Regions from separate parts of the Janthinobacterium sp. Mn2066 genome, predicted to be linked through region 3. Evidence: predicted binding sites of a transcription regulator. Region 3 holds the regulator's gene; each other region holds the start of a gene.
The links. The regulator FNR, encoded in region 3, switches genes on or off when oxygen is low (the NO sensors DNR and NnrR bind a similar motif). The targets are predictions, from matches to a motif close to TTGATNNNNATCAA.

Region 1: a site for FNR is predicted at 8,896-8,909, ahead of ACL9RI_RS15645 (glycine-rich domain-containing protein). Genes of this name have one in related genera too.
Region 2: a site for FNR is predicted at 4,357-4,370, ahead of ACL9RI_RS08220 (KamA family radical SAM protein). Genes of this name have one in related genera too.

What each region holds. Positions count from the first base shown of each region.
Region 1 covers NZ_JBMOUF010000007.1:260,183-270,551, forward strand. The annotation lists gene ACL9RI_RS15590 (GGDEF domain-containing protein) at 1-56, opposite strand, end outside; gene ACL9RI_RS15595 (HPF/RaiA family ribosome-associated protein) at 303-680, opposite strand; gene ACL9RI_RS15600 (NADP-dependent oxidoreductase) at 877-1,914, opposite strand; gene ACL9RI_RS15605 (TetR/AcrR family transcriptional regulator) at 2,054-2,647, shown strand; gene ACL9RI_RS15610 (DUF1345 domain-containing protein) at 2,668-3,333, opposite strand; gene ACL9RI_RS15615 (MFS transporter) at 3,367-4,629, opposite strand; gene ACL9RI_RS15620 (CDP-6-deoxy-delta-3,4-glucoseen reductase) at 4,708-5,733, opposite strand; gene ACL9RI_RS15625 (SDR family oxidoreductase) at 5,746-6,663, shown strand; gene ACL9RI_RS15630 (hypothetical protein) at 6,756-7,019, shown strand; gene ACL9RI_RS15635 (hypothetical protein) at 7,196-7,441, shown strand; gene ACL9RI_RS15640 (hypothetical protein) at 7,688-7,927, shown strand; gene ACL9RI_RS15645 (glycine-rich domain-containing protein) at 8,088-8,798, opposite strand; gene ACL9RI_RS15650 (CHASE domain-containing protein) at 8,956-10,369, opposite strand, start outside.
Region 2 covers NZ_JBMOUF010000003.1:414,684-425,052, reverse strand. The annotation lists gene ACL9RI_RS08235 (TonB-dependent siderophore receptor) at 1-509, opposite strand, end outside; gene ACL9RI_RS08230 (fumarylacetoacetate hydrolase family protein) at 706-1,557, opposite strand; gene ACL9RI_RS08225 (MFS transporter) at 1,502-2,845, opposite strand; gene ACL9RI_RS08220 (KamA family radical SAM protein) at 2,848-4,221, opposite strand; gene ACL9RI_RS08215 (cache domain-containing protein) at 4,508-4,966, shown strand; gene ACL9RI_RS08210 (methyl-accepting chemotaxis protein) at 5,042-6,724, shown strand; gene ACL9RI_RS08205 (DNA-3-methyladenine glycosylase) at 6,721-7,305, opposite strand; gene ACL9RI_RS08200 (HDOD domain-containing protein) at 7,567-8,433, shown strand; gene ACL9RI_RS08195 (hypothetical protein) at 8,566-9,774, shown strand; gene ACL9RI_RS08190 (methyl-accepting chemotaxis protein) at 9,759-10,369, opposite strand, start outside.
Region 3 covers NZ_JBMOUF010000019.1:58,525-68,893, reverse strand. The annotation lists gene ACL9RI_RS26705 (TOBE domain-containing protein) at 1-627, shown strand, start outside; gene ACL9RI_RS26700 (response regulator) at 624-3,725, opposite strand; gene fnr (fumarate/nitrate reduction transcriptional regulator Fnr) at 3,943-4,701, shown strand; gene ACL9RI_RS26690 (FixH family protein) at 4,705-5,229, opposite strand; gene ccoG (cytochrome c oxidase accessory protein CcoG) at 5,245-6,633, opposite strand; gene ccoP (cytochrome-c oxidase, cbb3-type subunit III) at 6,633-7,553, opposite strand; gene ACL9RI_RS26675 (cbb3-type cytochrome oxidase subunit 3) at 7,546-7,740, opposite strand; gene ccoO (cytochrome-c oxidase, cbb3-type subunit II) at 7,742-8,356, opposite strand; gene ccoN (cytochrome-c oxidase, cbb3-type subunit I) at 8,373-9,800, opposite strand; gene ccoS (cbb3-type cytochrome oxidase assembly protein CcoS) at 9,971-10,147, opposite strand; gene ACL9RI_RS26655 (heavy metal translocating P-type ATPase) at 10,151-10,369, opposite strand, start outside.

The DNA of each region.
Region 1 (10,369 bases), on a different contig from region 3:
AGCTGTAGATCGCCGATGTTGCAGTTTGAAGCGCTGAAGTTGCCGATTTGTTCCACAAGCCCACTTTCAAAAAGCCAGCGTCACGCAAGCAGTGAGCCGGTTGCTTCATGATAGCTTAAAGCGGGCTTTACTGTAATGAAAAAGGCTTTCCAGAAGTGAAATTATGTGTGGAATACGACAATTATTTTATCGGTATGATAATTGCGTTAAAGGCAATGTTGGCGGGGCTTGCCAAAAATCGTTTCCGCAAATGCAAAGGCAGCCTTGAACGGCTGCCCAGGTCTCTATAAAAACACGGGGAATTACTCGGCGGCTTCTTCCGCTTCGGTCTCGTCGACCACGGCATTCTTGCCGCTGGCGTGGCGCTTGCTGCCGTGCAGGCGGCCCATGGCGCTATCGATGGCGCGCTTGAGCTTCTCGGTGGCGCCGCTCAGCGATTGATGCACGCTGGCATTTTGCTCGGTGACGGCGATAGGTTGATAACCGGCGACGCGGGCTTCGATGACGCAGCGGATATCGTCCGCGCCGCCTTTCGGGCCATTCGTGTCGCTCAGGTGGACTTCGATGCGGGTCAGGTTGTCGCGAAAGCGGCTCAGTGCGTTTTCAAGGACGGATTGCACATGTTCGGTCAATCCAGGGGTGTGGGCGATGGTGCTGTCGGTATTGATATTGATTTGCATATGCTTGACTCCTTCAATTCAAAAAAAACCCATCACAGCCGTGCTACGGCCTTATGCAGATGACCTCCTGCATGAGACTTATCTTACTCCTGTTTCCCCTATTTCAAGGGGCTTTGCACGATTAAGATGGGCTTAACCCTTCAGCCAGGTCAAGTTTCCTCACTGAAACTATCTGCCATCGGCTATCGCGGCAGCGCTAGTCGTGGGCTGCCCCGACCTGCACGATCGTCTTGCCAAAGTTCTGGCCTTTCAAAAGGCTGATCAAGGCTTGCGGCGCCTGCTCCAGGCCGTGCAGCAGATGTTCGCGGTAACGGATTTTTCCCTCGGCAAGCCATGCTCCCGCTTCCTGCAGGAAGTCGGCGAGCTGGGTGGGGGCATATTCCGTCTGGATGAAGCCGCGCAAGGTCAGGCTCTTGCCCATGATCTGCGCCATGGTGCTGGACAGACGATCGACGTGGCCTGTGGCGCCGGCGCTGGCTTCATATTGCGAGATCAGGCCGCAGACCGGCACGCGGGCGTAAGTGTTCAGCAGGGGCAGCACGGTATCCCAGATGCGCCCGCCGACGTTCTCGAAGTAGACATCGATGCCGTCCGGGCAAGCCTTGGCCAACTGCCCGGCAAAGTCCGGCGCCCGGTAGTCGGCGACAGCGTCGAAATGCAATTCCTCCTTCAGGTAAGACAGCTTTTGCTGGCCGGTGGTGATGCCCACGGCGCGGGCGCCGCGCAGGCGGGCGATTTGTCCCACCGCCGAGCCTACTGCCCCGCTTGCCGCTGCGACCACCACGGTTTCGCCGGGCTTCGGCTGGCCGATGTTGCGCAGCCCTGCGTAGGCGGTGAAGCCCGTCATGCCCAGCACGCCCAGTGCGGTGGAGGGCGGGGCGGTCGCCGGGTCGAGCCGGCGCAGGCCGCTGCCGTCGGACAGGGCAAAGCGCCGCCAGCCTGACGACGCCAGTACCCAGTCGCCTTCCTGCCAGTGTGGATGGCGCGACTGGCGCACGCGCGAGACCGTCGCACCGACGATCGCTTCGCCGATCTGGATCGGGGTGTTGTAGGATTTTTCGGCGCGCATCCACCAGCGCATATACGGATCGATCGACAGGAAAATCGTTTCCAGCAGCACCTCACCCTGGGCCGGAACGGGGACTGCCAGGTTCTCCAGGCGCAGGTCGGACAGTTGCAGCTCCCCATCCGGACGCGCGGCCAGCACGATCTGTTGATTGGCATACTTGCTCATAGGTTTCTCCTGTTGGTGGGACCTTGCGCTATTCTGTCGGCTGCTCAGCGTAGCGCATTAACATACATTGTGTATGCGAATGAAATATTAACATACATCGTGCATGTCATTGCGTGCTGCGAATCGACAGGAGGGCGCCATGGCGCGACAAAAACGTGCGGATATGATCGCGGTCACGCGTAGCAAGCTGATCGCCGCTGGCCGCAAGGCTTTCGCCAGCAAGGGGTATGCCGATACGGCGATGGAGGATTTGACGGCCGACGTGGAGCTGACGCGCGGCGCGCTATACCACCACTTCGGCGGCAAGAAGGGTTTGTTTGAAGCCGTGATCGCCCAGATCGATGCAGAGTCGGCCGAGCGCCTGCGGGCCGTGGTGGCGCAGGCAGCGACACCGTGGGAAGGTTTCGTCGAGGAATGCGTTGCCTGGGTGGAATTGGCGCTGGAACCGGAGATCCAGCGCATCGTCCTGATGGATGGTCCTTCCGTCCTCGGCGATACGGCGCGCAGGGCCAGCCAGACGAGATGCCTGCTCAACACGATGCGCAGCATCCAGGACTTGATCGACAACAAGATCATCAAGCCGGTCGATGCGCAGGCCACGGCCTACCTGGTCAACGGCGCCGCGCTCAATGCCTCGCTGTGGATCGCCAGCGCAAGCGATCCGCGCGTGGCATCGATAGAAACGGTGGCCAGCTTCCGCGTTCTGCTCTCGGGGCTGCTACAGACGGCGTAAGCACATTGTTCAGCCATTCTTCAACCATTGATCAGGCCGGCGGCGATATTGATCGACAGGCCCAGCACCACCAGGTTGAAGAAAAAGCTCAGCACCGACTGGCCCAGCACGATCTGGCGCATCAGGCGCGTCTGCACGGTGACATCCGAGGTTTGCACGGCCACCGCGATGGTGAAGGAGAAATACAGGAAATCCCAGTAATCGGGATTTTTCTCTTCCTCGGGAAAACGCAGCGGACGCTGCTGCGGGCTGGCCTGGTAATACAAATGGGCGTAGTGGAAGCAAAACAGGGTGCCGACCAGGAACCAGGAACCGACCAGGGTCAGGATGGTCAGGCCGTAGTGCAGGGCGCGCATGTCGGGCGTCATGTCTTTCATGGCCGACAGTTGCGAGACGATCGCCGCCAGGCTCATCACCGAAGCCACCGACAGCGCCGACAAGACCATGGCCGCCCGTTCATCCTGGCGCGCGGCCACGGCCTTGACCTGGTGATGGCTGGCGCGCATCATCATCCAGGCCATGGTAATCAAATACAGCCACACGGCGACATTCCACGCCGTCAGCAAGCGCGTCATCTGGCGCCAGGAGTCGGGCAGCAGCAAGCCGGCCGCCACGCCGATGACGATGGCCAGACTCAAGTGAGGACGGCTGCGGATGAAGCCGTGCAAGGGGAAGGCGTTTTTCATGGCGCAGGCTGGCGTGGTGGTCGATACCGCATCTTATCCTGTCGTGCCTTGTGCCGCGGCTTCCTTGGCGTGGTGGGGAAACCGGTCCATGCGCGACAGCACGGGGAACAGCACGGCCCACAGGCCCGTCACGGCCAGGGTGGCGGCGCCGCCGAACAGCACGGCGCGCACCAGGCCGAACCAGCCAGCCGTCAGGCCCGACTCAAACTCCCCCAATTCATTCGAGGCGCCGATAAACACGGAATTGACGGCGCTGACACGGCCGCGGATTTCGTCGGGCGTCTCGAACTGCACCAGCAGGTGGCGGATATACACGCTGACCATGTCGCCGGCGCCCATCAGGAACAGCGCCACCAGGGCTACCGCGACATGGCTGGTGGCGCCCAGGGTCAAGGTGCCCAGGCCAAACACGGCCACGCCGCCAAACATCCAGGCGCCGACCCGGCGCGTGATCGGGAAAAAGGCCAGCGCGATCGAGCAGACGGCCGCGCCCACGCCGGGCGCCGTGCGCAGCAGGCCCAGGCCGCTGGGGCCCGTATGCAGCACATCGTGCGCCAGCGCCGGCAGCAGGGCGGTGGCGCCGCCGAACAGCACGGCAAACAGGTCCAGCGAAATGGCCCCCAGCACGATCGGTCTGGACCAGACGAAGCGCAAGCCTTCGAGCAGGGTATGCCAGCTGACCGGTTCGCGCCTGACCACCTGCGGCGCGGGCGTGGTGGCGCGCATCAGCAGCACCGATAACACCAGCAGCGTGGCGGCCACCAGGTACACCACCTTGGGGCCGAAGTAATACAGCAAGCCGCCCAGGATGGGGCCGAGGATGATGGCGACATGCGAGCTCGACGAGCTGAGCGCGACGGCGCGGCTGAAACTTTCGGTGGGCACCATATTGACCAGCACGGCTTGCGTGGCCGGCATCATGAAGGCGCGCGCGCTGCCGAACAGCACCAGCACGGCAAACACGGGCCAGACGGCGGCCATGCCGCTGACGGTGAACGCCAGCAGGGCCAGTGCGCAAGCGAGTTGCGCCGTCAGGCACCAGGCGATGATATTGCGGCGGTTATAGCGGTCGGCGGCGTGGCCGGCCGGCAAAATCAAGACCAGGAAGGGGGCGAACTGCGCCAGGCCGATCAAGCCCAGGTCGAACAGGCTGCCCGTCAGTTGATATACCTGCCAGCCGATGGCCACGCTTTGCATTTGCACGGCCAGGGTGCCCAGCACGCGGGCTGACAGGTAGAAGGAGAAATTACGGTGGCGCAGGACACTGAAGCCGTTGCCGGGCGAAACGAGGGACATGAACACTTTCCAGAGAGCAGCGGGGTATGGGAAGGCAGCGGGCGGCGCCCGCAGCGCCTTCCCGCTGCATGGAGGGTGTTACTTGGCCAGGTCGGCTTCGGTGGTAAACGCGTCCGCGTAAAACTCGTCCGCCGGCAGATTGCACAGCTTGACAAAATCGCGGTTGGCCGACTCCACCACGACGGGCGCGCCACAGGCGTACACCTGGTAGGCCGCCATGTCGGGCAGGTCGGCCATCACGGCCTGGTGCACGAAGCCCGTGCGGCCTTGCCAATGGTCTTCTTCCAGCGCGTTCGAGACTACCGGCACGTAGGTGAATTGCGGCAAGTCAGCCGCCCACTGGCGGCACAGCGCATCCATGTACAGGTCGTGCGGCCGGCGCGCGCCCCAGTACAAGGTGATTGGACGCGGCGATTTCTCGTTGATCATGTGCTCGACGATGGCTTTTAATGGCGCAAAGCCGGTGCCCGACGCCAGCAGCACCACCGGCTTGTCTGAGTCTTCGCGCAGGAAGAAGGTGCCCATCGGGCCTTCGAAACGCAGAATGTCGCGCTCTTTCATGCTGCCAAACACCTGGTCGGTGAACAGGCCGCCCGGCATGTGGCGGATATGCAGGCTGACCGGGCCGCCCTCGACGGGGGCGCTGGCCATGCTGTAGCTGCGGCGCTTGTTGTCGCGCAACATGATTTCGATATACTGTCCGGCGCGGTAGTTCAGGCGTTCGCTGGCCGGCAATTGCAGGGTCAGCACGACCACGTCGGGCGCGACTTTCTCGATCGTGGTGACGCGCGACGGCATTTTCTTGATGGGATAATCACTGCTGCCAGCCACTTCACGCGCTTGCACCACCAGGTCGCCCTGGGGCACGGCGCAGCACAGCAGGGAATAGCCTTGCGCCGCTTCTTCGTCCGTCAGCGAACGCGATTGATACGGCTTGTGCTGTACGCTGCCGGACACGACCTTGCCTTTGCAAGAGCTGCAAGCGCCGCTTTTGCAGCTATACGGCAAGCCCACGCCGGCGCGGATGGCGGCCGACAAGACGGTTTCGTCCGCTTCGCAACTGAATTGATGGCCGCTGGGCTCAACAGTAATTTGAAAAGTCATACTATCCTTGAGATGAAAAACATATTAATTCAATCATTGCACAAGCCGCTGGGCCTGCCGCGCCTGCTTATTCTTGGCTGCGGCGATGTCGGCATGCGGCTATTGCCCTTGCTGAGCACGCGTTTTCGCGTGTTTGCCGTCACCAGCCAGCCTGCGCGCTGTGCCGAACTGCGTGCGGCGGGCGCCGTGCCCATCGTGGCCAACCTCGATGACCGCGCCAGCCTGCGGCGGCTGGCCGGGCTGGCGCCGTGGGTCGTGCACCTGGCGCCGCCCCAGCCGGCGGGGCTGCTGGACCGGCGCACGCGTAATCTGGCCGCCATTTTACCTGAGCACGCCCGCCTGGTATATGTCAGCACCAGCGGCGTGTATGGCGATTGCGGCGGTGCGCAGGTGGCCGAGACGCGTCCGCCAGCGCCGCAAAATGCCCGCGCGCGGCGCCGTGTGGATGCCGAAACCGTCCTGCGCGCCTGGGGCGTGCGCCGCGCCGCCAGCCTGGCCATCCTGCGCGTGCCCGGTATTTATGCCGATGACCGTTTGCCATTAAAACGTTTGCGCGAGGGCACGCCGGCGCTGGTCCCGCAAGACGACGTGTACACCAATCACATCCATGCCGACGACCTGGCGCGCATCATCGAACGGGCCCTGTGGCGCGCCAGGCCGGGCCGCGTGTATCACGCCAGCGATGACAGCCAATTGAAGATGGCCGAGTATTTTGACCTGGTGGCCGATGCCTTCGGCTTGCCGCATCCGCCCCGTTTGCCGCGTGCCGCGTTGCAGCAAGTGGTCACGCCGATGTTGCTGTCGTTCATGTCCGAGTCGCGCCGCCTGGACAATACGCGCATCAAGCGCGAGCTGGGGCTGCGTTTGCGCTACCCGCGCGTGGCTGATGCGCTGGCGGTGTTGTCAGCCAGAAAACTCGCCATCAGTTAAAATGCGCGGTTATTTCCGCACTTTCTGCCGGCCGGGCGCATGCCGCGCCTGCCTGCCGCGCGCTACCAGTTATTATTGACCGAGGATTATCCATGACCACCCTGACTTACGAAGAATACCTGGACGAGGTCACCACCGTCCTCACGGAGCTGTATGACCTGGAAGACCAGGCAGCCATCAAGCTGGTGGTGTCGGCCCAGGATGCGGAGTTTTTTGTGCCGCACGACGATCACGCCGAGATGCGCACCGTGGAGCAGGCGAAGAAGGATGCCGTGACCTTGTACGAACGCAAGCAGAATCGCCAGCAAACGCAGGAAAAGCAGCAGCAGCGCGTGCGCCAGCAAAAGAAACCATGATGGTGTCCGGCAGTTGCCGGACTTTCTGCCTGCCTCACTGTTGATATTGCGCAAACGCGCCGCGACGGCGTGACGGTAATGTGAGCAAACAGGCGGGCAGGCGCCGCAAGATTGTTTGTATTACTGCTTGTAACTCAGTCTGCAACATTCCGTATAGTGGCCCGCAGGAGCATGCAATGTACTCCGTAACTCATCCCAGCAAGGAGCAGGTACGGGCCTATATGCGGTGGCGGAAAGGGGCGCGCCAGGCGCCTCCCGCGCCCTATGAAATAAGGCGCCAACTGGCTTGCAGCCTGGTTGACGTATCGCCGGCCATCCTGGCCGTGCAGGGCTGGCAGCTCTCCGCCGACATGGCCCGGCTGGGCACCCTGATGGCCATCGCATGGCTGATGGATAGCGGAGTTGCTCACCGAAAAAATTGATAGCCTGCAGCAAATTTTTCCATTTTGAGTTATCCTCTAGCACATTAAAAGTGCGTCAAATCTATTCAATTATCACAAATTTGCTTTAAGTTAAGCAAAAATCAACAATAACGTGTATTATATGGTCTGCAAACCAAAAACCGCATAAGTAATGGCGTTTTTTAGTATCTTCCCCAAGATTTATTGCAAAGCAGCCCTGTAATCATTTTTTATTTGCAGTAATACAACAAGTTCGGATTTTTGATCATGTCTCTCAAACAAATTACCTCTTTGCCTACCTATAACCCAAATCGCGTTCTTGACGCCATCATCGACAAGCTGCAGCTGAAAAATGATGCCGCCCTGTCGCGCGCGCTGGAAGTGGCGCCACCCGTGATCAGCAAGATTCGTCACAACACCTTGCCGATCGGCGCCACGATTCTGATCCGCATGCACGAAATCAGCGATTTCAGCATCCGTGAACTGCGCGAACTGATGGCTGCCTGATTGAAGGTTGCGTAGTTGACGTTGCTTTAATGTGCTGCCTTACGTGGTAGACAGACGGCAACGTGAGAGGTGCCGCCTGGTTTTATCCGGCTTGCCGCGTGCGGCAGCCCACACGCTATCCATGCCGGCTCATCGCGAGTCCGCTTAATAGCCTGTCCTGTCAGGACGACGTCTCCTGGCTGGCGGCAATGGATGGCCGGTCGACATAAAAACTGCCGACCTGCGCCTCAGCCAATGAAGATTTGACCACCGCTGCAGCGAGCGAACCCGGTGCGCTGGAGAATGCCGTCCGCGCCGCGCCCGAGTAGGCGGTCTGTGCCGGCGTCGCCATGCCGGAATATGCGGTCTGGATCGCCATGCCTGAATACGCCGTCTTGACGGCTGCACCCGAATATGCTGCCTTCACGGCCGCGCCCGAGTAAGCCGGCGCGATGGCCATGCCCGAATACGCCGTTTGCACGGCCCTGCCCGAATACGCCGTTTCCGTGCGTTCGTAGGCTTCCCCGAATGTCTGTTCATACAACTGCTTCATGCGCTCGCCGACGCGGTGATGCGCTGCTTCGTCGTCTGCGCCGCGCAGGCCGATGTAGGGGAAGTGATGCAGGAAATAGCCGAAGACCTGTTCGCAGTCGGCTGCGTATTTCAGCGTGTCAAGAATATGGTAGTGCCAGAAGGTGTCCACATCCATCAGCGGCGCCGTTTCTTCCTGCGGGAATTGCTTCATCAGGATCAGGAAGCGGCGGTACTCGAACTCCACGGCATTCGCCTTTTCCAGGCTCCAGCCTTCGCCCGATTCCCGGTGCATCAGCTTGACCTTGATCGCATCCAAATTCAATTCTGCAATTGCCTTGAAACTGTCGTTCGTATCCATGAATATCCTTGTATAAAAAGAAATGTGACTGGAATGACTGTACAGCTGAGGTGAAAAAGGCGGTTCTGGTGGGGCAACTCCTGTCAGGGTGGAAAGATTGTTCTGCGTCAATATTGCATTGAATTAGAAAATAAGCAAGCATTGCATGATGCTAGTGTCAGGCAATGATGTCCGAGGCGTCCTGCCGGGAATAGGCCGAGGCGTCTGCCCCCAGCGGCACGCTGACATGCACGCGCATGCCGGCGCCGGGGCTGCTTTCGATGTAAAACGTGCCGCCCAGCAGGCTGATACGTTCTTCGATGCCCACCAGGCCAAACGAGCCCTGCTTGTTGCGGCCATCGACGGCCGCGCCCACGCCGTTGTCGCTGACCGTCATCGACATCGTATCGTGGCATTTCTTCAGCGCCACCTGGACCCGGCTGGCTTGGGCGTGCTGGGAAATATTGCTCAGCGACTCTTGCAGGATGCGAAACAGGGCGGTCGCGCACTGGTCGCTGAGCGAGATATCGTCGTGGCTTTCGATGACTTCGCAGGCGATGCCTGTGCGCAGGCGAAACTGGTCCACCTGCCATTCGACGGCCGCGTTCACGCCCAGGTCGAGCACGGTGGGGCGCAAGTCGTTGATGATCTGGCGCACGCTCTTGATGGTGGCGTCGATCTGGCCCAGGGTGGCGCGGGCGCGTGCATTCAGGCGGGGGTGATGTTGCGCCGTGCGCGAGGCGAGCATGTCGGCATCGATGCGCAGCACCAGCAGGTTTTGTCCCAGGTCATCGTGGATTTCACGCGCGATGCGCTTGCGTTCCTCTTCCTTGATCTGGTCGGCGTGGGCCGCCAGCCGGCGCAATTTTTGATTCGACAATTGCAGGCGCAGCTGGCTGGCGCGCAATTCCTGCGTCATGCCGGTGGCCATCTGGATGGCCCGCCGGCGCGACGATGACAAGGTATGGAATAGCGTGTAGAGCAACATGCTGCCAGAAAAGCCCGCCAGCAGGGCCAGCCAGGGCAGGTAGGCGTCGAAGCTGGTGTACAGGTCGCTCTTGCGCACGCTGAACAGGGCTTGCCATACGCGGCCGTTGTAATCGATCAGCATGGTGCTGCTCAGGTATTTGCCGGACTGGCCCGGCTGCCACCAGGGGGCATGCAAGCCTGCCGCCGTACTGTCGTAGAGCGGGCGCATCTGGTGCGGCACATCGAGCGGCTGCCGGGTTTGCGCGCCGACGTCGAACAAGGTCAGGCGCACATTGCGCACCGCCATGTCGTTGAGCACGCTGCCGACCATCAGCGCCAGGTCGAAACCGATGCCGACCGACCCTTCATAGGCGGCGCGGCGCTGCTGTACCGTCGCGAGCGGCATGCCGTTGCGGTAGATGGGCAGGCGCAGGGCCATGCCTGTCAGTTGTGGGCGGTTCGGCATGGGCACGGGCATGCCGGAATTGCTCATCTGGCCAGAATCGCGCGACTGCGCCAGCACATCGCTGACAGGGGGGCGCACGGCAATGTCATAACCGTATTTTTCCGGGGCGCTGGAGATCGGTTCGATATACGTCAGCACGGAATAGTGCGCGCGTGAC
Region 2 (10,369 bases), on a different contig from region 3:
ATATAGCCCGACAATCCTTTCAGTGCTTCCACGCTTTCAAACATTTCCAGCGGCATTTCCGTGCCGCGGTTGATATTGGCCAGGCCGTCGACCTTATAGCCGTTCAAGTCATCGAGCCGCAGGCCGCGCATCTGGATGGTGGCCGGGTGGGTGCTGATCGGCGGGCTGATGGCGGTAACCGAAGCATCGTATTTCAGCACTTCGGAAATGCTGGTGGCCAGGCGGTCTTCGATTTCATCGCTGCTGACGGCCTTGGTGGAGAATGGCGTATCGAGTTCCGACTTGCGGCCCAGGGCGCCGCTGCTGACGCTATCGCTGAGCTTTTTCTTTTCGACCGTGGCCTTGACTACCACGCGGGACACCTCGCCGGACGCAGGGCTGGCAGTATCGGCATCGGCATCGGTAGCACTGAAGGCGGCAGTATGCAGCGCGCACAGGCCGGCGGCTACCAGGGCCAGATGCAAACGGGTGACGCGGGGGTGTTTCGTGGAAGACAAGGTGGGGAACATGACGTGCCTAATAAGAGGAGGGAGGTTATTAGGTGCATCATGATAGTGAGTTTGTGTGACAATCGTATGACCGAATGTAGGTCACATGACTTCTTGCGCCGAGCTGTGATCGTTGTGCCATGCTTGCAACCAGCTGGCAAGCGCACTGTGCAGACCATCGCTGATGGCCTGCACAGTGCTGTGTTACTCGATCAAATCACTTGGCGGTCCAGGCCACCACGTCTTGCTGCTGCTCGCCCAGGCCGGCGATACCGAGACGCAGGCTGTCGCCTTTTTTCAGGAAGCGCTGCGGCTTGCGGCCCTGGCCCACGCCGGGCGGCGTGCCGGTGGCGATGATGTCGCCCGGTTCCAGGGTCATGAATTGCGACAGGTAGCTGACGATCTGCGCCACCGTGAAAATCATGGTTTTCGTGTTGCCCGTCTGCATGCGCTTGCCGTTCAATTCCAGGTACAGGTCCAGGTCTTGCTCGTCATACACTTCATCGCGCGTCACCAGCCATGGGCCGACCGGGCCGAAGGTATCGCAGCCCTTGCCCTTGTCCCATTGCGGTCCCCGTTCCAGCTGGAACGAACGCTCGGACAAGTCATTGACGACGCAATAGCCGGCCACGTATTTCAGCGCCTCTTCTTCGCTCACGTATTGCGCGCGCGTACCGATCACCACGCCCAGTTCCACTTCCCAGTCCGTCTTTTTCGAGCCCTTCGGCAAGATCACATTATCGTCCGGACCATTCAGGCAGGTAACAGCCTTCATGAAAACGATGGGTTCGGCCGGCAAGGGCATGCCCGCTTCGGCCGCGTGATCGGCGTAATTCAAGCCGATGCCGATGAATTTGCCGACCTTGGCCAGCGGTACGCCGAAGCGCGGGTTGCCGCGCACCAGGGGCAGCGTTTTTTCATCGATCCTGGCCAGCTTGCGCAAGGCCTTGTCGGACAGTTGGGTACCGTCGATATCGGCGACCACGCCGGACAGGTCGCGCAGTTTGCCTTCTTCATCGATCAGGCCCGGTTTTTCCTTGCCTGGACGTCCGTAACGAACGAGTTTCATAGTCTTCCTTGGAGTTAATCATTGCCGCTGAGCAGGCTGCCATTTTACCGGATGCACCGGCATGCCTGACATGGTCGATGAAAAACAGCAGCAGTCCCGGCAATTGCAGGGCAGCCAGCATCCCGAACGCAACCCGATAAGCCTCGGGCGGATAATGATGCTGTGCATCGACTGGCCACAGTCCCAGGATCAGGCCGAAGCCCGCCTGCACCAAAAAAGCTCCCGTAAAGATCAGCAAGTTCAGGCAAGTGGCCGCCCGCCCCGTCAAACTGGGCGGCATGCTTTGCGCGACAATCGCGTATTCCAGGCCCGCCACCGTGCCCAGCAAGGTAAACAGCACGGACAGCAGAGGCAGCCCAGGCTGGTAATTGCTGGCCATGCCCAATTGCACCAGAATAAATAGCGCCACACCCACGGCAGCCACTTGCATGGGCGTGTAATTGCGCCGCGCCGCCCACTCCGTCACCATGCCCATGCCGATGGCGCCGAAGATGACGGCGGCCATGCCCAAGTACAGGAGATACGCCACGCTGTCGTCGGACAAGCCGCCCACGTCGCTGAGCCAGCGCCCTATCCACAGCCCCTGGATGCCAAAAAACACGGTGTGCGGCAGCAGGATCAAGCGGATGGTGCGGCGAAATGCAGGGTCGGCATACACATCGCGCAGGCGGATAGCAGGCGTAGTGGGCGCCTGACGTGCAGGCATGGCAGGAGTCAGCAGGCGGATCAGCAAGGCGATGGCCAGTGCCCCGACAGCCAGGCCCAGGAACAGGCCGCGCCAATCCGTGTAATGCAGGGCCAGCTTGACAGGCATGGTGGCCGTGGCCGCCCCCAGTCCGCCCACGGCAATCAGATAACCATGCATGGATGGCAGCCGCGCAGGTGCGACAGCGCCGGATATGGCTTTCACGGCGGCCATGAAACAGCCGCCCAGGCCTGCGCCCATCACGGCGCGCGCCCACATCAGTTCGGCAAAGCTACGGCCCTGGCTGAACAGGAACACGCCGAGCGCCGCCACCAGCAGCAACAGCAGTTGCACCGTGCGCGGACCGTAACGATCAAGCGCCATGCCGACCGGCAATTGCACCAGCGCAAACGCCAGGAAAAACACGCTGGTCAGCAAACCCAGCTGCGTGGCCGTCAGCGGCACGGTCGCCAGCAATTCTGAAGTCAGCACGGCATTCACGCCACGCAGCAGACAGGACAGATAATGCCCCAGCGCATACGGCAGGAAGATCAAACAAAATACGGCCACGCTGGAACGCGCGGGCGGGCCTGCGCGTTCCATGCTCAGGCTGCCTGCACCAGGCGGATCACGCGCTGCGGCGCATGCGCCACTTCCGGCACGGCTTGATCGAGTTCAAAGAAGAATTTCTCCTGGCCAAATGCAGGCCGTAAATCGTCGAACCAGGTTGCTTCCGCATCGAATTTCGCGTAAAACGGCCGCCGTACCCAGTCCGGATTGCGTGCCTGCAGGAATTGCAGTGCAAACACTTTTTCTCCGCCAATAGTGACTACGCCATCGATCACGATCTTGCCGGGAAAAGCGCTCATGGAAGGCCCGCGCACCGTGCGCGACAAGCCGGACACCTGCTGGTAGGCGGCCTGGAAAATCTCGTGGGCCTTGAACAGCGGCACTTCAAAGTAACCGCGCGGCCCCGTGTCGCGCTCGACGAACATGTAATACGGAATTGCCCCCAGCCGCGTGCCCGTCTGCCACAGCTCGGCCCAGCTATTCGGGTCCTCATTGATGTGGCGTATCAGCGGCCCCTGCATGCGCAAGGTGGCGCCCGTCGAGACGATGCGCTTGACGGCTTGCTGGGCGATATCCTGGCGCAATTCGACGGCGTGGCTGTAATGGCCCATGATGGCCAGGTTCTTGCCTGCCTTGACGATGCGTTCGAACAGGCGCAGCAAGTCATCCGCATCGCGGTCGGACACGAAACGCTGGGGCCAGTACGCCACCGACTTGGTGCCGATGCGAATGTTCTGGATATGCGCCAGCGCCGGGTCCAGCAAGGGTTCCAGATACGCGGCCAGCGAACGCGTATTCATGATCATCGGATCGCCGCCCGTAATCAGCACGTCGGTCACTTCCGTATGCAGCTTCAGGTAAGCGGCCAGCTCAGTGGATTCGCGCGCGTCGAATTTCATGTCGTCCATGCCGACAAACTGCGGCCAGCGGAAACAGAAGGTGCAATACGCGTGGCACGTCTGGCCGGCACTGGGGAAAAACAGCACGGTTTGCGCATACTTATGCTGCAAGCCACGCACCGGTTCGTCATTCATGGTGGGCACGTTATGCGTCATCTGGCCGGCCGGATGCGGGTTCATGCCCAGGCGGATGCCGCGTACATACGCATCGATGGCAACCTTGTCCTGGCGTACCAGCACCAGCTCGCGCAAATGCGCATAGTGCTCGGGCAGCAGCATGTCGCGGTGCGGGAATACCAGGCGGTAGATAGGGTCGTCGGGAATATTGTTCCAGTCGATCAATTGATCGAGCACGTATTGATTGGTGCGGAACGGCAAAACGTGTGATACCACTTGCACGGCTTCACGCTGCTCGGGAGGCAGCCAATCCCACTGCCGGGCCTGGCTAATCGTCTGCCGCGTATAGGGTTTGAATTTGACGCTCGAAAGTTCGCTGCTGTCATCGGACATGCTCGACTCCTGTACGGTAGTGATAATAACTTCCATTAAAAATCATGAAAATCAAGCCATCATCGGCCATATCATTTCATGCTTAAAAATCGCCATGCTGGGAAAGTCATCATAGTTCTTGCCAGAAAGAACCAATTGCCGCACATCAACAAGTCTTCTACTGCCTGCATCTAATCAGACATGCACTTGGGCAAGACTTAAGTTTGTTCAATCGCAATTCTGTGTAGACCAGTGCGACGTAAATTACGGTTTGGCAACACCTATCTCGATTTCACAAGGAGTCTTCATGAAACAAATCATCAAAGCTAATCTGCTATGCCTGGCATTGGCCAGTTTCGCCGTCAGCGCCGCCACGGAACCGACTGAAAAAGACGCTATCGCCATGGCCGAACGGGGCGCCGCCTTCATCAAGGCGCATGGCAAGGAAGAAATGATTAAAAAACTCATCGCCAAGGATCCTGACTTCGTGCAAGGCTCGCTGTATGTGGACATGCGCGACATCAAGACGGGCATCGTGCTGGCCCATCCGATCAACCCGGCCATCGTCGGCAAGGACTTGACCGATGTGCCTGATGCGAATGGCAAGAAATATCGCCGTGAAATCATCGAACTGGCGCAAAAGCAGGGCAAGGGCTGGGTCGACTATCTGTACAAGAATCCCGTCAGCGGCAAGATCGAACCGAAAACCACCTACATCCTGCGCGTCAACGATGTGGTGCTGGAAGCGGGCCTGTACAAAAAATAGCCAGGCGAGCCAGCACGCCCCGCTTCAGGGCGGGGTTCCATCACGCCCGATACAGCCACAGGCAGGAGTCAAAACATGCTCGACAAATTACGCATCGGACCAAAATTATTGCTGGCCCCCGCCCTCGTCCTGCTGCTGCTGATACTCAGTTCGGCCGGCGCCTGGTATGGCATGGTGCGGCAAAATGCCTCGCTGGAAAACATGGTGACTGTCCGCATCCACCACCTGAAGGCGGCCGCGGACGTGGCGAGCGACGCCAAATATGCGCACGGCAATATGTACCAGCTGCTGGCGTGGACCAACGGCAGCTTTGCCAAGGCACGCCTCGATGCGCTGGAACAACAGATCAAGGCGCGCCACCAGGCCATCGCCGAACAATTGTCCAACTTGCGCGCCTCGGCGTCGGAAGCGGAAAGCACCCTGGTCGATGCAGCGCTCGTGCCCCTGGCGGCGTATCGCAAGGCGGTGCTGGAAACCATGGAAATTGCGCAGATGGATCAATCGATCGCCACCAATTCCATGCTCAAGGCCGAAACGCAGTTCACCCAGCTCAACGAACAGCTGGCGCAATTATCCAGGCTGGAAACGACCCTCAGCACCCAGGCGCATGCCACGGCCAGCGCGGAATTTCGCAGCCTGGGCTGGAGCTTGCTGCTGGCCGTGATCCTTTCCATCCTCGCCTCCATCGTGGTGACGATGCTGGTGCGGCGCGCGATGCTGGGAGAAATACGCGGCATTGCCGATGTGGTGCAAGACCTGGCGGCGGGCAAGCTGATCGCAGGTGCGCCGAATCAGGGCCGCGACGAGATCGCCGACACCTCGCGCGTGCTGGACCAGACCATCGCCAATCTGAACCAGACCTTGCGCACCATCATGGAAGCGGTGCACTCGATCGACACGGCTTCGCGCGAAATCGCCACCGGCAATATGGATTTGTCTGCCCGTACGGAAATGCAGGCCAGCTCGCTGGAAGAAACCTCGAGCGCCATGGAAACGCTGACGCAAGCCGTCAACCACAATGCATCCAATGCCCAGCTCGCCTGCCAATTGGCGGCCCAGGCATCGACCCTGGCCGTGCAAGGGGGCGCGGCGATGCAGCAGGCAGTGACGATGATGACGACAATACGAGCTAATTCGCGCGAGATCGTGGAAATTATCGGTGTGATCGACGGTATTTCATTCCAGACCAATATCCTCGCGCTGAACGCGGCAGTGGAGGCGGCGCGCGCCGGCGAACAGGGACGGGGCTTTGCAGTGGTGGCCTCGGAAGTACGCACCCTGGCGCACCGCTCGGCCGCCGCCGCGAAGGAAATCAAGACCCTGATCGCCACCTCGGTGACCACCATCGATGGCGGCAGCGTGGCGGTACAGCAAGCGGGGGACAGCATGGGCGCGATCGTCGCCTCGGTACAGCAAGTCAACGACATCATCCAGCGCGTGCAGGCGGCCAGCGCGGAGCAGGCATCGGGTATCAGCGAAGTCAATCTGGCAGTGGCGCAAATGGATGATGTGACGCAGCAAAATGCGGCGCTGGTCGAACAGGCAGCGGCGGCGGCGGCCAGCCTGCAGGACCAGGCCGTGACCCTGTCGTCCGCCGTGGCCGTGTTCACCCTGGACCAGGCGGCGGGGTCAACAGTGATAGCGGTGCAGGAAAAACCCAGCGAAGCCGATTCCTTCCAGCATCCGGAAGAACATAGGGCTAGTCAGGCTGAACGGCGGGCATTGCAAAGTCCGCTACGCAGCAAGCGCCGCGCCTAGTTCAGCTTAACTTCACTCCGCATCGGCTTGCTCAAGTAGGGAGAACCGGCCAGCACGAAACGCCATGGCACTTCCATGGCTTTCGAAATGCCGATGCGCGGCCCGGCCAGCACCGTCACTTCATCCTCGCGCGGCAGCAGCAGGAACGGCGGTGCATTCAAATCGAGGCGGTTCTGCAAGTGGCTGACGCCCAGCGCCTGGCATACCTTGCCCGGCCCCGAACACAGCAGCCGCAGTTCGTCGACCCCGCGCCGTTCACGCATGACGTCCAGCCCCGCGAGCGGCTCAATCGCCCGTATCAGCACGCCGGCACCATGGCCAGGTTCGCGGCAGACAAAATTCAGACACCAGTGGATGCCGTAGGAACGGTAGACATAAGCATGGGCAGGCGGGCCGAACATGGCCGCATTGCGCGGCGTGATACCCGAAAACGTGTGCGAAGCAGGGTCCAGCCCGTCATAGGCTTCCGTTTCCACGATGCGTCCACCGATGCCATTGACCAGCAGAGTGACGCCGATCAGCTGCTGCGCCACGCTGGCAGAATCGTCTGCAAAATCGATGCCGGCAAGTATGCTTTTCATGGCGCAATTGTAGCGCGCCCCGGCTTTCCATCTGCGCCGCGCAGGTTCGCACCGTTCTTAAAAATCAATAAATATTATGGATATAGCCATAAAAAAGACCTCGCCACAGGATAAAAAGCATACTTTTTTACACAATTTATTGCATAGATGAACTATTGCCAGCCATAAACAGCGATAATCTCCAGGCAGTGCGCCGGAGCTCCATCAGCTCAATCCGGCGCAGGGCGTGACAGACAACCACCCAGTGATGCGAAAAGAATGATGACGATAGCAGCAACGCAAGCGAAGGCAAATGAAGGTGATCCAGTCGATGCCTTGATGCGTTCCATCCGCATTCCACCGCGCCCCAGCCTGCTGGTCGATTTGCAGCGCGAGCTGGCCGAAGCTGACCCATCGCCGCGCAAGATCGCCCGCATCATTGCCGATGATGTCGGCATGTCGGGCGCGCTATTAAAACTGGCCAATTCGCCGTTTTATGGCGCCGCGCGCAAGGCCAAGTCGGTCGAGCAAGGCATCAACTTTCTGGGCATTAACCAGTGCAGCGCCATGATGACGGGCTTGCTGGCGCGCCAGGCGCTGGAAGCGGAAGGCGTGGAACTGAACAATTTCTGGGATGTCTCGGCCAAGCGGGCGCGTGCCGTGGTATTTACCTCACGCAAGTTGCGCATCGCCCCACCCGATATCGCCCACACTTTCGGCCTGTTCTGCGATATCGGCGTACCGCTGCTGATGAACCGTTTTCCCGATTACGTCAACACGTATGCGGCGGCGGCCAACGATGCCGAGCACTGTTTCACGCGCCTGGAAGATGCGCGCCACCAGACCAACCACGCGGCCATCGGCTGCTTGCTGGCCCGCAACTGGGGCCTGTCGTCGGACGTGGCCTGGGCGATTTTGCATCACCACGATTACAGCGTGCTGGCTGACCCGTCCACCGACGACGCCATCCGTTCGCTGGTGGCGCTGTCCTTGCTGGCCGAAAAAGGCATTCAGCGCTACCATGGCAACAGTAGTTCGCTGGAGTGGGACAAGGGCGGTGATCTTGCCTGCAAGCATCTTGGCTTGTCTGCGGAAGAAACCACCGACCTGCTCGATGAATTGCACGAGATGTTCGATACCGATCACTGATCGCACCGTGCGGCCTCGACGGCCTGTATCATCCCTTCCGGGCGCCAGGCGGCATCGCCGCGGCGCCCGTTTGCTTTAGTTGCTTTAGTTGCTTTACTTGCCTTACCTGATAACTTAACCCTCGCGACCACCATGCCTAAAAATAAGCGCCCTGTCCCCCGTAAGTCCGCCAACTCGCCTGAAGACAAGGATGAAGCCGTCACGCGCATGCTGTGCACGATGGCCCTGAACCTGGCGGAACAGGAAGACAGCGATTCGCAAGGCACGGTGCTGGCCGAGCAGGCCGTCGAGTTCGGCCGCATCATCCGCAAAAGCCTGAACCAGAAGAAAGATGAAGTGCTGTACGACGCCATCGAGCGGGCGAAATATGAAGACGTGGGCGCTTATCAGTATCTGCGCCAGCATATCGAGGAAGCCTCGTCGGTGGTGGTGATACGCCGCGAAAACGCGCCATCCATGGAAATCAACGCCTTCGTGGTGCCGCTGCTGGTGCAAAGCACGGGCGGCTTGAAACAGGCGGACACCTTCCTGGACCAGCCGGCATTCGAAGCGCTGGTGAAAAGTTTCCAGACAGCGCAACTGGAAAGCGCCAAGGCCAAGGTGGTCCTGATGAGCCACGCCTACGACCTCGACGAAATCGACCGCATCACCTACAGCCATCTGCATGAAATGGTGCGCGACGCCTATACCTCGATGACGGACAAGAAAATCGTCGCCGCACCTGGCCTGGAGCGCAGCATCGTGGGCTGGAGCGAGACAGACTTCGGCCCGCAAGACACAGCCGTGGAATTGCGCTTCCTGCTGGGCTTTGCCCTCAAGCGCGTGGACGACCCCTTCTATGTGGAACCGAAAGATGAAGCGGCGCTCGACGCCTGGTTCGATGCGCGCATGGCCCGCTACCAGCAATGGACGGGCGACGTGGCCGAGCTCGTCAAACGCTGCCTGGCGCCCGCCGGCACCACGCTGGAAGTCAGTTTCCTGTACCAGGATCTGTTCCACGGTGGCAAGGAACAAGGCATGGCCGAATACGCGATGCTGCAAATGATGTCGGGCATCAATCATGCACTGGCAGAAAACAATGTCGCCCCTGCCGACGTTGCCGTCATCGTGGGCCCGGCCGATGAGCAGGGCGAGATGCTGCTGCGCGTGAATGTGCATGCGGCTGGCGGCGCATTGCTGCACAGCGCAGACAAGCCGCTGGACCTGGCGGCCGACCTGCAGGATGAAGTGGACGACATCTGCGACGCGCTGGCCACCATCGGCGTGAGCCAATTGTCGGTGGCCCTGCGCTTCGACGCCAAGGGCCAGCCGCTGGAAGTGCAGGCTTACACGCCAGTTTGATGTTCTAGTTTGAACAGGCTCACCAGTTCCGACAACTGATGCGCCTGTTCCTGCATGGCCTGGGCGGCGGCAGCGGCCTGTTCCACCAGCGCTGCATTCTGCTGCGTCACGTCGTCCATGCTGATGATGGCCTGGTTCACTTGCGCGATGCCCTCGCTCTGTTCATGCGTGGCCGCGCTGATGTCGTGCATGAAGGCCGTGACTTTGGCGATGCCTGCAACCACCTGCTGCATCGCCTCGCCAGCCTGGCTGGCCAGCGCGCCGCCCTCTTCCACCTGCCTGACCGATACGCCGATCAAGTCCTTGATTTCCTTGGCCGCGCCAGCCGCGCGCTGGGCCAGGCTGCGCACTTCGCCCGCCACCACGGCAAAGCCGCGTCCCTGCTCGCCCGCGCGCGCCGCTTCAACGGCCGCGTTCAAGGCCAGGATATTGGTCTGGAAAGCGATGGCGTCGATCAGCCCCGTGATCTCGGCGATCTTGCCTGACGACTGGCCGATCGCCCCCATGGTGTCGACCATGCGCGCCACCACGGCGCCGCCCTGCTGCGCCAGTTGCGAGGCATCGCCGGCCAGCGCGCTCGCCTGTTGCGCATTGC
Region 3 (10,369 bases):
AACAACCTGGCCGGCGAACCGCTGGTCGAGCGCCTGACGGGCGGCAAGGGCGGCGGCGGCACGCGTTTGACGCCGCGCGGGCGCCAGCTGGTCGACAATTTCCGTATCATCGAACGCGAGCATGCACGCTATCTGCGCCAGCTGGGCAGCCAGGCGGAAGGCATCGCCGACGATCTTTTACTCATACGGAGAATGGCCATGAAAACTACCGCGCGCAATCAATTCCTGGGCAAGGTTGCCCAGCTCAAGACGGGCGCCGTCAACGATGAAGTCGTGCTGGAACTGCCGGGCGGCCAACACATCGTCGCCATCGTCACGCGCGACAGCAGCGAAAGCCTGGGCCTGGCCGTGGGCGTGGAAGCGTTCGCGCTGATCAAGGCGTCCTCGGTGATCCTGGTGGCCGACAGCGAAGGCGCCCGCTTCTCGGCCCGCAACCAGCTGACGGGCAGCGTGACCCGCGTGCAGACGGGCGCCGTGAATACGGAAGTAGTGCTGGACCTGCCCGGCGGCGGCACCATCGCCGCGATTGTCACCAATCAAAGCAGCAGCGACCTGGGGATTACCGAAGGCGGCAAGCTGACGGCGATCTTTAAAGCGTCGAGCGTGATTTTGGGCGTACCTGCCTAAGCCCAGTCTTCATCCTGCAGCCGCGCCAGCCACGCGCGCGCGGCTGCCAGTACCTGCTCCAGCTCTTCCCGTACTTTTGCCAGCAGCGCCGGCACCTCATCCAGGCGTTCCGTATGGATCGCTTCTTCGGCGGCAAACGCAGCCTGGATCAAACGCTTGGTGCCCAGGGTGCCGACGGAGCCGCGCAAGCCGTGCAGGATGCGCGCGGCGTCGCCGTGGCGGTTTTCCTGCAAGGCTGTCTCGGCTTCGCGCACGGGCGTCATGCCCTTGTTCAGCGCATCTTCCACCATGCGCCGCAAGACGCCCCTGCCCTTGGCGTCGTGCCCCATCACGCGCATCAGGGGGGCCATGGAAAATACGTCTTCATCCACCGGCGCCGCCGCGGTTTTTTCCAGAACGGGCGCATGGGGACGTGCCGGCAGGTGGCGGGTGATCACTTCCATCATTTCTTCCACCACCACCGGCTTGGCGATGAAGTCGGTGATACCGGCCGTCATGCAGCGTTCGCGCTCGGAGGCCAGCACGCCCGCCGTCATGGCGATCACGGGCAAGGTCAAACGCAGCTCCGTGCGGATGATGTGGGTGGCGCTGAAGCCGTCCATGACGGGCATTTGCATGTCCATCAGCACGATGTCATAGCGCAGTGCTTCTGCGCGCAGCCGTTCCACCGCCTGCAAGCCATCGGCCACCACGTCCAGGGTGGCGCCCATGTGTTCCAGGATGCCGCGTGCCACGGCCTGGTTCAAATGATTGTCTTCGACCAGCAAAAAGTGCATGCCGGCCAGCGCCGTGCCTGCGGGCTGTGCATGCAGTCGCGCTTCGCCGTCATTGTCCTTGGCGCTCAGGGCCTGGTGCAGGGCGTCGAACAGGCTCGAGCCCGTGATCGGCTTCATCAGCACCACGTCCGCTTCGGCCGCGCTGGAGATTTCTTCCAGGTGGTTGCGGGCAAAGGCATTGACCATCACCACGATGGGCTGGCGCTGGCCCGTCGCCGCCTCGCGGATGGCCTTGGCCGTGGCCAGGCCGTCCATCACCGGCATATGCCAGTCGGCCAGCACCACATCGTACGGTTCTTGTTGGGCCAGCCGTTCGCGGTATAGCGCGATGGCGGCGAAACCGGAATCGACCTGGTCGGCATTCCAGCCCCAGGCCTCGATCAGCTTGACGATCAGCTCGCGGCTGGTGCGGTTGTCGTCGGCCACCAGCAGGCGCAGCTGCCCCAGCGCCGGCGTGCGCCGTTCGGCCTCGGGCTGGGCCAGCACGTCGAAGGGCACGCTGAACCAGAAGCGGCTGCCCTTGCCTTCGCTGCTGGTAACGGCAATTTCACCGCCCATCATGTGGATCAGGTGCTTGCTGATGGCCAGCCCCAGGCCCGTGCCGCCGAAGCGCCGGGTGATGCTCTGGTCGCCCTGCGAGAAAGCGGTAAACAACTGTTCCTGCTGCTGGGCCGTCATGCCGATGCCCGTGTCGCGCACTTCGAAGCGCAGCCATGAACGGTTTTGCTGGCCCGGTTCGTCCTGCGCCAGGCTGACGGCCACCACCACTTCGCCGCTTTCCGTAAATTTGATGGCGTTGCCCGCCAGGTTGACGAGGATTTGCTGCAGCCGCTGGGCGTCGCCCACCAGGCGGCGCGGCACGTCCGGTTCGACGGCGATCGCCAGTTCCAGCTCCTTTTCGCCGGCATTCATGGTCATGGTGGTGGCCAGGGTATTCATCAGCTCATCGAGGTCGAATTCGATCGGCGACAAGTCCATGCGGCGCGCCTCGATCTTCGAGAAATCGAGCACGTCGTTCAGGATGCCCAGCAGCGACTGGCCCGCCACGCGCACCATGGTCAGGTATTTGCGCTGTTCCGTGTCGAGCCGGGTATTGCCCAGCAAATACACCATGCCCAGCACGGCATTCAGGGGCGTGCGGATTTCATGGCTCATATTGGCCACGAAATCGCTCTTCGCGCGGTTGGCCGCTTCGGCCCGGTCGCGCTCCTGTTCCAGCTCGCCGGCGCGCACCTCGACTTCCTGCTGCAGCCGTTCGCGCTCGCTCATCAAGCCATTGAAGGCGTCGGTCAGTTCGCCGATTTCGTCGCGCTGCTGCACCGGGATGGGCGTAAAGCGGCTGCCGCTGACGCGCAGGGCCAGCAAGGTGTCGCGCAGGCGCACCAGCGGCGACAGCAAACGCACGGTTACCCAGCCCAGCACCAGGGCGGCCAGCAGCGAGGCGAAGATACTCCACAGCACCAGCCGGTACAGCACGCCGTCGAACGGTTCGAAGGCGTCATCGACGGGCAAGGAGGCAGCCAGCAGCCAGTTGACCGATTTCAGGCGCTGGAAACTGTTGACGGCCGTCACGCCCTGGCTATTGGTGCTGATCATGCTGCCCTCGCCGTCCTGCTTGAGCAATTGCGTGGTGGCCAGATTGGCGTTTGGCGAACGGGGCTGCAGCAGGCGGCTGGTGTCCGGGTGCAGCACATACAGGGGCACGGGGTCGCGCGTGAGGACAAAATAATAGCCATTCTTGCCGACCTTGGCCTGGCGCAGATGGCCCAGCAGATTGTCCTTGTACAGGCGCAAGACGCCGATCACGATGCCCACTACCTCGCCCTGGCCATCGAGCACGGGAGCGACCATTTGCACGATGGGCAGGTGGCTGGTCTTGCCCAGCATGGGCTCGGTGATCATGGCGCGGCGCGTGCGCATCACCGTCTTGAAGTAGTCGCGGTCGGTCACATCGATGCCATTGCGCGCTGGAACCTGGGGCACGTCGGCCACCACCTTGCCCTGCTTGTCCAGCACCAGCACATCGTCAAACAGGGCCAGCACGGCCCGTTGTTCATAGTAGGTGCGCAACTGGCCGGCGTTCTGCATCAGTTCGGGGGGCTGGTGCTGCGCCGTCTGGGAGATGATGTCGAGCAACATCTGCAGCTTGTCGTCGAGTTCCTCCGCCGTGCGCGCGACCAGCGCCGCTTGCTGGCTCAGCAGCACGGTGGTGAAGTCGTCGCGCATGCGCTGCACCTGGATCATGGTGACCAGGGCGATCATGGCGATCGAGGTCAGGCTGGTGGCCAGGGCGACTTTTGCTTTGATGCCGAGAGGTTTCATGATTTATTTTCCTATCAATACCCTGGCTTGGCAAGCAATCAGCCTGTGCCTTTTCGCATTGCGGTGCTGGCGAGTACGGCGCTATAGCGAGGTTCCACGATGTTGCCATATAATTAAAGGATGGATGTCGCTATTTGTACTGTTTTTCGCTGAAATTGTCGCATGGCAACGTACTATGCAGTAAACTTGATGTTGCATTTTTCTAAAAGGTACAGACATGACTGAAGCGCTACTTTCGCCTATTCCACCCGTGGTTTCCGTGGAGGCGTTGCGCGCGCGCTGCTCGACGTGCAGCATGCACCAGCTGTGTTTGCCGATGGGCCTGGATGTGGGCGACATGGACCGCCTGGACCAGATCATCGGCCGCCGCCGCAAGGTGCCCCGTGGCGCTTCGCTGTTCCGCATCGGCGATGCATTCCAGAATCTGTATGCAATACGCCTGGGGCACTTCAAGACGTACCAGATCAATCCGGGTGGCGAAGAGCAGGTGACGGGATTCCAGATGGCCGGGGAACTGCTGGGCATGGACGCCATCAGCGCCGACCGCCACCATTGCAACGCGGTGGCGCTGGAAGACAGCGAAGTGTGTGAAATCCCGTTTTCCAGCCTGGAACAATTGCTGGGAAACATGCCGACCCTGCTGCGCCATTTTCACCGCATGATGAGCCAGGAAATCACGCGTGAGCAAAGCGTGATGTTGTTGTTGGGTAATATGCAGGCCACGCAGCGGTTTGCCGCCTTCATCGTCAACCTGGCCTCGCGCTACGAAGCGCGCGGTTATTCGGGCAGCAATTTCCAGCTGCGCATGTCGCGCGAAGAGATCGGCAACTACCTGGGGCTGACCATCGAAAGCGTCAGCCGTCTGCTGTCGAAATTCAAGAAGGAAGGCTGGCTGCGCGTGTCGAACCGCGAGATCGAGATCTTGCAGCCAGCAAAGTTGAAAGCCATTACGGCCGGTACCGACAACTGCAAATAGGTTTTACAGCTCTTCGTCGGCGCGCAGGGTAATCGCGCGCTGCACCGGCCAGCTCCAGATCCCCGACAAGCGCCACTCGCGCTTGTCGTTCTCCACCAGCACTTGCCAGCGGCTGCGTTCCAGCATCGGCAACGCTACCGAAAAATTCCCCTGTGCATCGGGCTGCACCAGCAGCCGGATATCTTTTTCCGGCAAGGTGGCGTGCGCCAGGTGCAGCTGCAGCGGCGCCTGGTAAGCCTTGCCGAAGCTGTGCACGGAACCCGTCAGCCGGCCTTGCGCCACGTCATAGGCCAGGCGGGTGTCCATGGCCAGGTTGCTGGCGACTGTATCGCGCCGCAAGTCCTGGTTGATGGCCTTGCCCTGCTTGTAATAATCGCCCACCACCAGCGCGTCGGGTTGCGTAAAGGCGATATAGCCCATGACACTGCCGACGATGACGGACAATCCAGGGCCCACCATCAGCAGCCAGGGCCAGCGGTGCTTATACCAGGGAGCGACGGGCGCCTGTAGCGGCGAGGGATGGGACATGGTTTTTCCTTTTCTTTAGCGCGGTACAAAAAACACCGCTTTTTCATGGACATGCAGCGAGGCGTCGTCGAGCGAAGTCAATGCAATGCCGATTTTGTTCGAGCCTTTGTCCCCCACGCCGTGCGGCGCGCGCAGGCGGATCGGCCAGGCCAGCGTTTCCGTCGGCTCGACGGTTACTTCATCGCGCGTGAGCAGGGTCAAGCCGGGCAAGCCATCGACCGTGATGCGGTAGGTCTGGCGCTGTTCCGACGTATTCATGATTTGCAGGCGATACACGTTTTCGATCATGCCGTCTTCCACTTCGCGCCCCAGCGAACCGCGGTCGCGGATCACGTCCAGTTTCAACGGCGTGCGCAAGAGCAAGGAACTGCCGACGGCGATGGTGATCAGGGCCAGGATGGCGGTGTAGACCAGCACGCGCGGGCGCATGGCGCGGCGGCGTATTTGTCGTGCATCAAAGTTGTTGGCCAGTGCATGGTCCGTGCTGTAGCGCACCAGTCCGCGCGGGCGCCTGATCTTGTCCATCACGCTGTTGCAGGCGTCCACGCAAGCGGCGCAGCCGATGCATTCATATTGCAAGCCCTTGCGGATATCGATGCCGGTCGGACACACCTGCACGCACAGGCTGCAATCGATGCAGGCGCCCAGCTGGGCGTCGCCACTGGCGGTTTTCTTGTTCAGCGCACCACGTGGTTCGCCGCGTTTCGCATCGTAGCTGACGATCAGGGTATCCTGGTCGAACATGGCGCTCTGGAAACGCGCATATGGGCACATGTATTTGCACACCTGTTCGCGCAGCCAGCCTGCATTGCCATAGGTGGCCAGGCTGTAGAACAAGACCCAGAACCATTCCCAGGGACCGAAGTTGAGCGTGCGTACTTCATGCGCCAATTCCTGTATCGGCGTGAAGTAGCCGACAAAGGTAAAACCTGTCCACAGGGCGATGGCGCCCCAGGCCATATGCTTGGCGGTTTTCTTGGCCGTCTTGCGCAAGGACGGGCCTTGCCGGTCGAGCGCCATGCGCGCGCTGCGCGTGCCTTCGATCTTGCGTTCGACCCACATGAAGATTTCCGTGTACACGGTTTGCGGGCAGGCGAAGCCGCACCAGACCCTGCCGGCGATGGCCGTGACAAGGAATAAAAGATAGGCGCAGATGATCAGCAGGGCCGCCAGGTAGATAAAATCCTGCGGCCACAGCACCACGCCGAAAATGTAGAACTTGCGCGTGGTCAAGTCGAACAGCAGCGCTTGCCTGCCGTTCCAGCTCAGCCACGGCAAGCCGTAGAACGCCAGCTGGGTCAGCCACAGGCAAACCCAGCGCCAGGTGGCGTAGCGTCCTTTGGCCTCGCGAGGGTAGATCTGCTCGCGGGCCGCGTACATCTGGATGACTTGAGGTTCGGACATTATTTTGCAGCTGGCTGGGGATTCGACAAGCTCCACACATAGGCCGACAGCACATGCACTTTCGATTCACCGAGGAATTCACCGAAGGCGGGCATGGTGTTGTTACGCCCCTTGCGGATGGTTTCCATGATGGTGTCGGCGCTGCCGCCATACAGCCAGATCTTGTCCGTCAGGTTGGGTGCACCCAACTGCTGGTTACCCTTGCCGTCCGCGCCATGGCAGGCCATGCAGGCGCCGAACTTGGCCTTGCCCAGCACCGACTTGATCGGGTCTGCGGTGGAACCGGACAGGCTCAGCACATAGTGGGCCACGTTCTCGATATCGGCTTCCGACCCCAGCGCTGCACCCATGGGCGGCATCTGCCCGTTGCGGCCGTGCAGGATGGTGGTCTTGATGACGTCCGGCTCGCCGCCGTACAGCCAGTCCCTGTCGGTCAGGTTGGGAAAACCCTTGTTGCCGCGCGCATCCGAGCCGTGGCATTGCGCGCAGTAGGTCAGGAACAGCCGCTGGCCAATGGCCAGCGCCTGCGGATCGGCCGCCACCGTTTTCAAGTCCTGGCGCAGGTACTTGTTGAACAGCGGGCCGTAATCGATTTGCGCTTTTTTCAGTTCTTCTTCGTACTGGCCCGAGGATTTCCAGCCCAGCTTGCCGGCATAGGTGCCCAGGCCAGGATACAGGAACAGATAGGCCAGCGCGAAGACAATGGTGATGTAGAACAGCCACATCCACCAGCGCGGCATCGGCGTGTTCAATTCCTTCAGATCATCGTCCCACACGTGGCCGGTAGTGCCGTCGGCAGGGGCGCCGGGCGCCACCTTGATCTTCGATTGCGAGTACAGCAGCACGCCGCAGCCGATGATGCCCAGCAGGGACAGCACGATGATGTAGATATTCCAGAACTCACTGGTAAAGTCAGACATGGGTCCGCTCCTCTGCTGTCACTGGGGCCGGCTGGTCGAGGATCTCGTCATCGAAGGGCAGCTGCGCCGCCGCCTCGATATCGCTCTTGCTGCGGCTGAAGGTCCACCACAGGATGCCCACGAACGTCGTAAAGGACACCACCGTCATGACGCTGCTGGCGCTGTCGAACAAGTTATCGATTGCCATGCTAATTCCTTGTTTTGATTAATGTACCGAGGCCTTGCAGATAGGCCACCAGGGCGTCTTCTTCCGTCTTGTCTTTCAGCTGTTCCGGCGCGGCGGTGATCTCTGCATCGCTGTACGGATCACCGAGGCGGCGCAGCGCGCGCATCTTCGGCATGATCTCGTCGGGCACCAGCTTGGTTTTCGCCAGCCAGGGGTAAGACGGCATGTTCGATTCGGGCACCACGTCGCGCGGGTTGTTCAAGTGCGTGCGGTGCCATTCATCGCTGTAGCGGCCGCCCACGCGCGCCAGGTCGGGCCCGGTGCGCTTGGAACCCCACTGGAACGGCCGGTCGTAGACGAACTCGCCGGCGACCGAATAATGGCCATAGCGTTCCGTTTCCGCGCGCAGCGGCCGCACCATCTGCGAGTGGCAGTTGTAGCAGCCTTCGCGCACGTAGATGTCGCGTCCGGCCAGGCGCAGCGGCGAGTACGGTTTCAGGCCGGCGACCGGTTCCGTGGTGCTCTTCTGGAAGAACAGGGGAACGATCTCGACGGCGCCGCCGACACTGATCACCAGGGTGACCAGGGCGATCAGCAGCCAGGGGTTTCTTTCAATCCATGCGTGTGAAAATTTCATTTGTCTGATGCTCCTGTCAGGCGTGCGCCGCGTTCAGTTCGGGGATGCGGGCGACGGGCAATTTGCTGCCGCGCAAGGTCATGTAGGTGTTGTAGCCCATGATGCACATGCCCGACAGATACAGCAGGCCGCCGGCCACGCGCACCACGTAGTAGGGATAGGTCGCTTTCACGCTCTCGACGAAGGTATAGGTCAGGGTGCCGTCCGGGTTGACGGCGCGCCACATCAAGCCTTGCATCACGCCGGCGATCCACATCGCGGCGATGTACAGCACGATACCGATGGTGGCCACCCAGAAATGCATGTCGACCAGGCGGGTGCTATACATTTTGGTGCTGCCCGCCAGGCGTGGCAGCAAATAATAAATCGAACCCATGGTGATGAAACCTACCCAGCCCAAAGCGCCGCCATGCACGTGGGCCACGGTCCAGTCGGTGTAGTGCGACAGGGAATTGATGGTCTTGATCGACATCATCGGACCTTCGAAGGTGGCGATGCCGTAGAACGACAAGGAGACGATCATGAATTTCAAAATCGGGTCGGTGCGCAGCTTGTGCCAGGCGCCGGACAAGGTCATGATGCCGTTGATCATGCCGCCCCACGAGGGCGCCAGCAATACCAGGGAGAACACCATGCCGATCGACTGGGTCCAGTCCGGCAAGGCCGTGTAGTGCAGATGGTGCGGGCCGGCCCACATATAGGTGAAGATCAGCGCCCAGAAGTGGACGATGGACAGGCGGTAGGAGTACACGGGGCGCTCGGCCTGTTTCGGGATGAAGTAATACACCATGCCCAGGTAGCCGGCCGTCAGGATGAAGCCCACCGCGTTATGCCCGTACCACCACTGTATCATCGCGTCTTGCACGCCGCTGTAGGCAGAATACGATTTACCGGCCGAGGCCGGCATCACGGCGCCATTGACCACGTGCAAGATCGTCACGGCCAGGATGTAGGCGCCAAAAAACCAGTTGGCGACATAGATATGCTTTACCTTGCGCTTGATCAAGGTGCCGAAAAACACGATGGCGTAGGCGATCCAGACGACGGCGATCAGGATGGCAATCGGCCATTCCAGTTCCGCGTATTCCTTGCCGCGCGTCAGGCCCATCGGCAGGGTGACGACGGCCGACAAAATCACCGCTTGCCAGCCCCAGAAGGTGAACGCGGCCAGCTTGTCGGAAAACAGGCGCACCTGGCAAGTGCGCTGCACCACGTAGTACGAGGTGGCGAACAGGCCGCAGATACCGAAGGCAAAAATCACCGCATTCGTGTGCAGCGGCCGCAGCCGTCCATAGGTCAGCCATGGTATGTCGAGGTTCAGGGCAGGCCACGCCAGCTGGGCGGCGATGATGACGCCAACCAGCATGCCGATGATGCCCCAAACCACAGTCGCAATCGCAAATTGCTTCACGATCTTGTAGTTATAGTTCAGCGATTGATCCACAAATGCTCTCCCGGAATGACGATCTATGATGATGGCCAGAGAGTAATTGTTTAACTGTCAAAAAACTTTGATGTGGATCAAAATTCTCCAGATGGAACAAGCGTATCGAACCGGCATGCAGTGAAACGTGATCCAGGTAAAAAAGCCGGCCAAGATTGCTGCAGCAGCAGTCAGTCGCGCGGGTTTTCCGGCGGTGGCGTGACACTCGTATCGTCGTCCTGCAACAGACGCAAACCGGGTCCCACCAGGTCGTCGAACTGGCCGCTATCCGACGCCGTAAAAAACACCCACAGCGCGATAAAGACGACGATGATGCTGAGGGGAATCAGGAGGTAAAGTGCTTCCATGGTTTAACTTTTCCGCAGGCGCAGGGCGTTGGCGATCACGACGGCCGAACTGGCCGCCATGCCCACGCCGGACAGCCAGGGATTTAAAAAGCCCAGGGCAGCGGCGGGAATCGCGGTGACGTTGTACAAAGTCGCCCAGCCCAGGTTCTGGCGGATGATGGACATGCTGCGCGCGGCTGTTTTCGCCGTATCGAGCACCGGGCGCAATTGCGGCGACAGCAG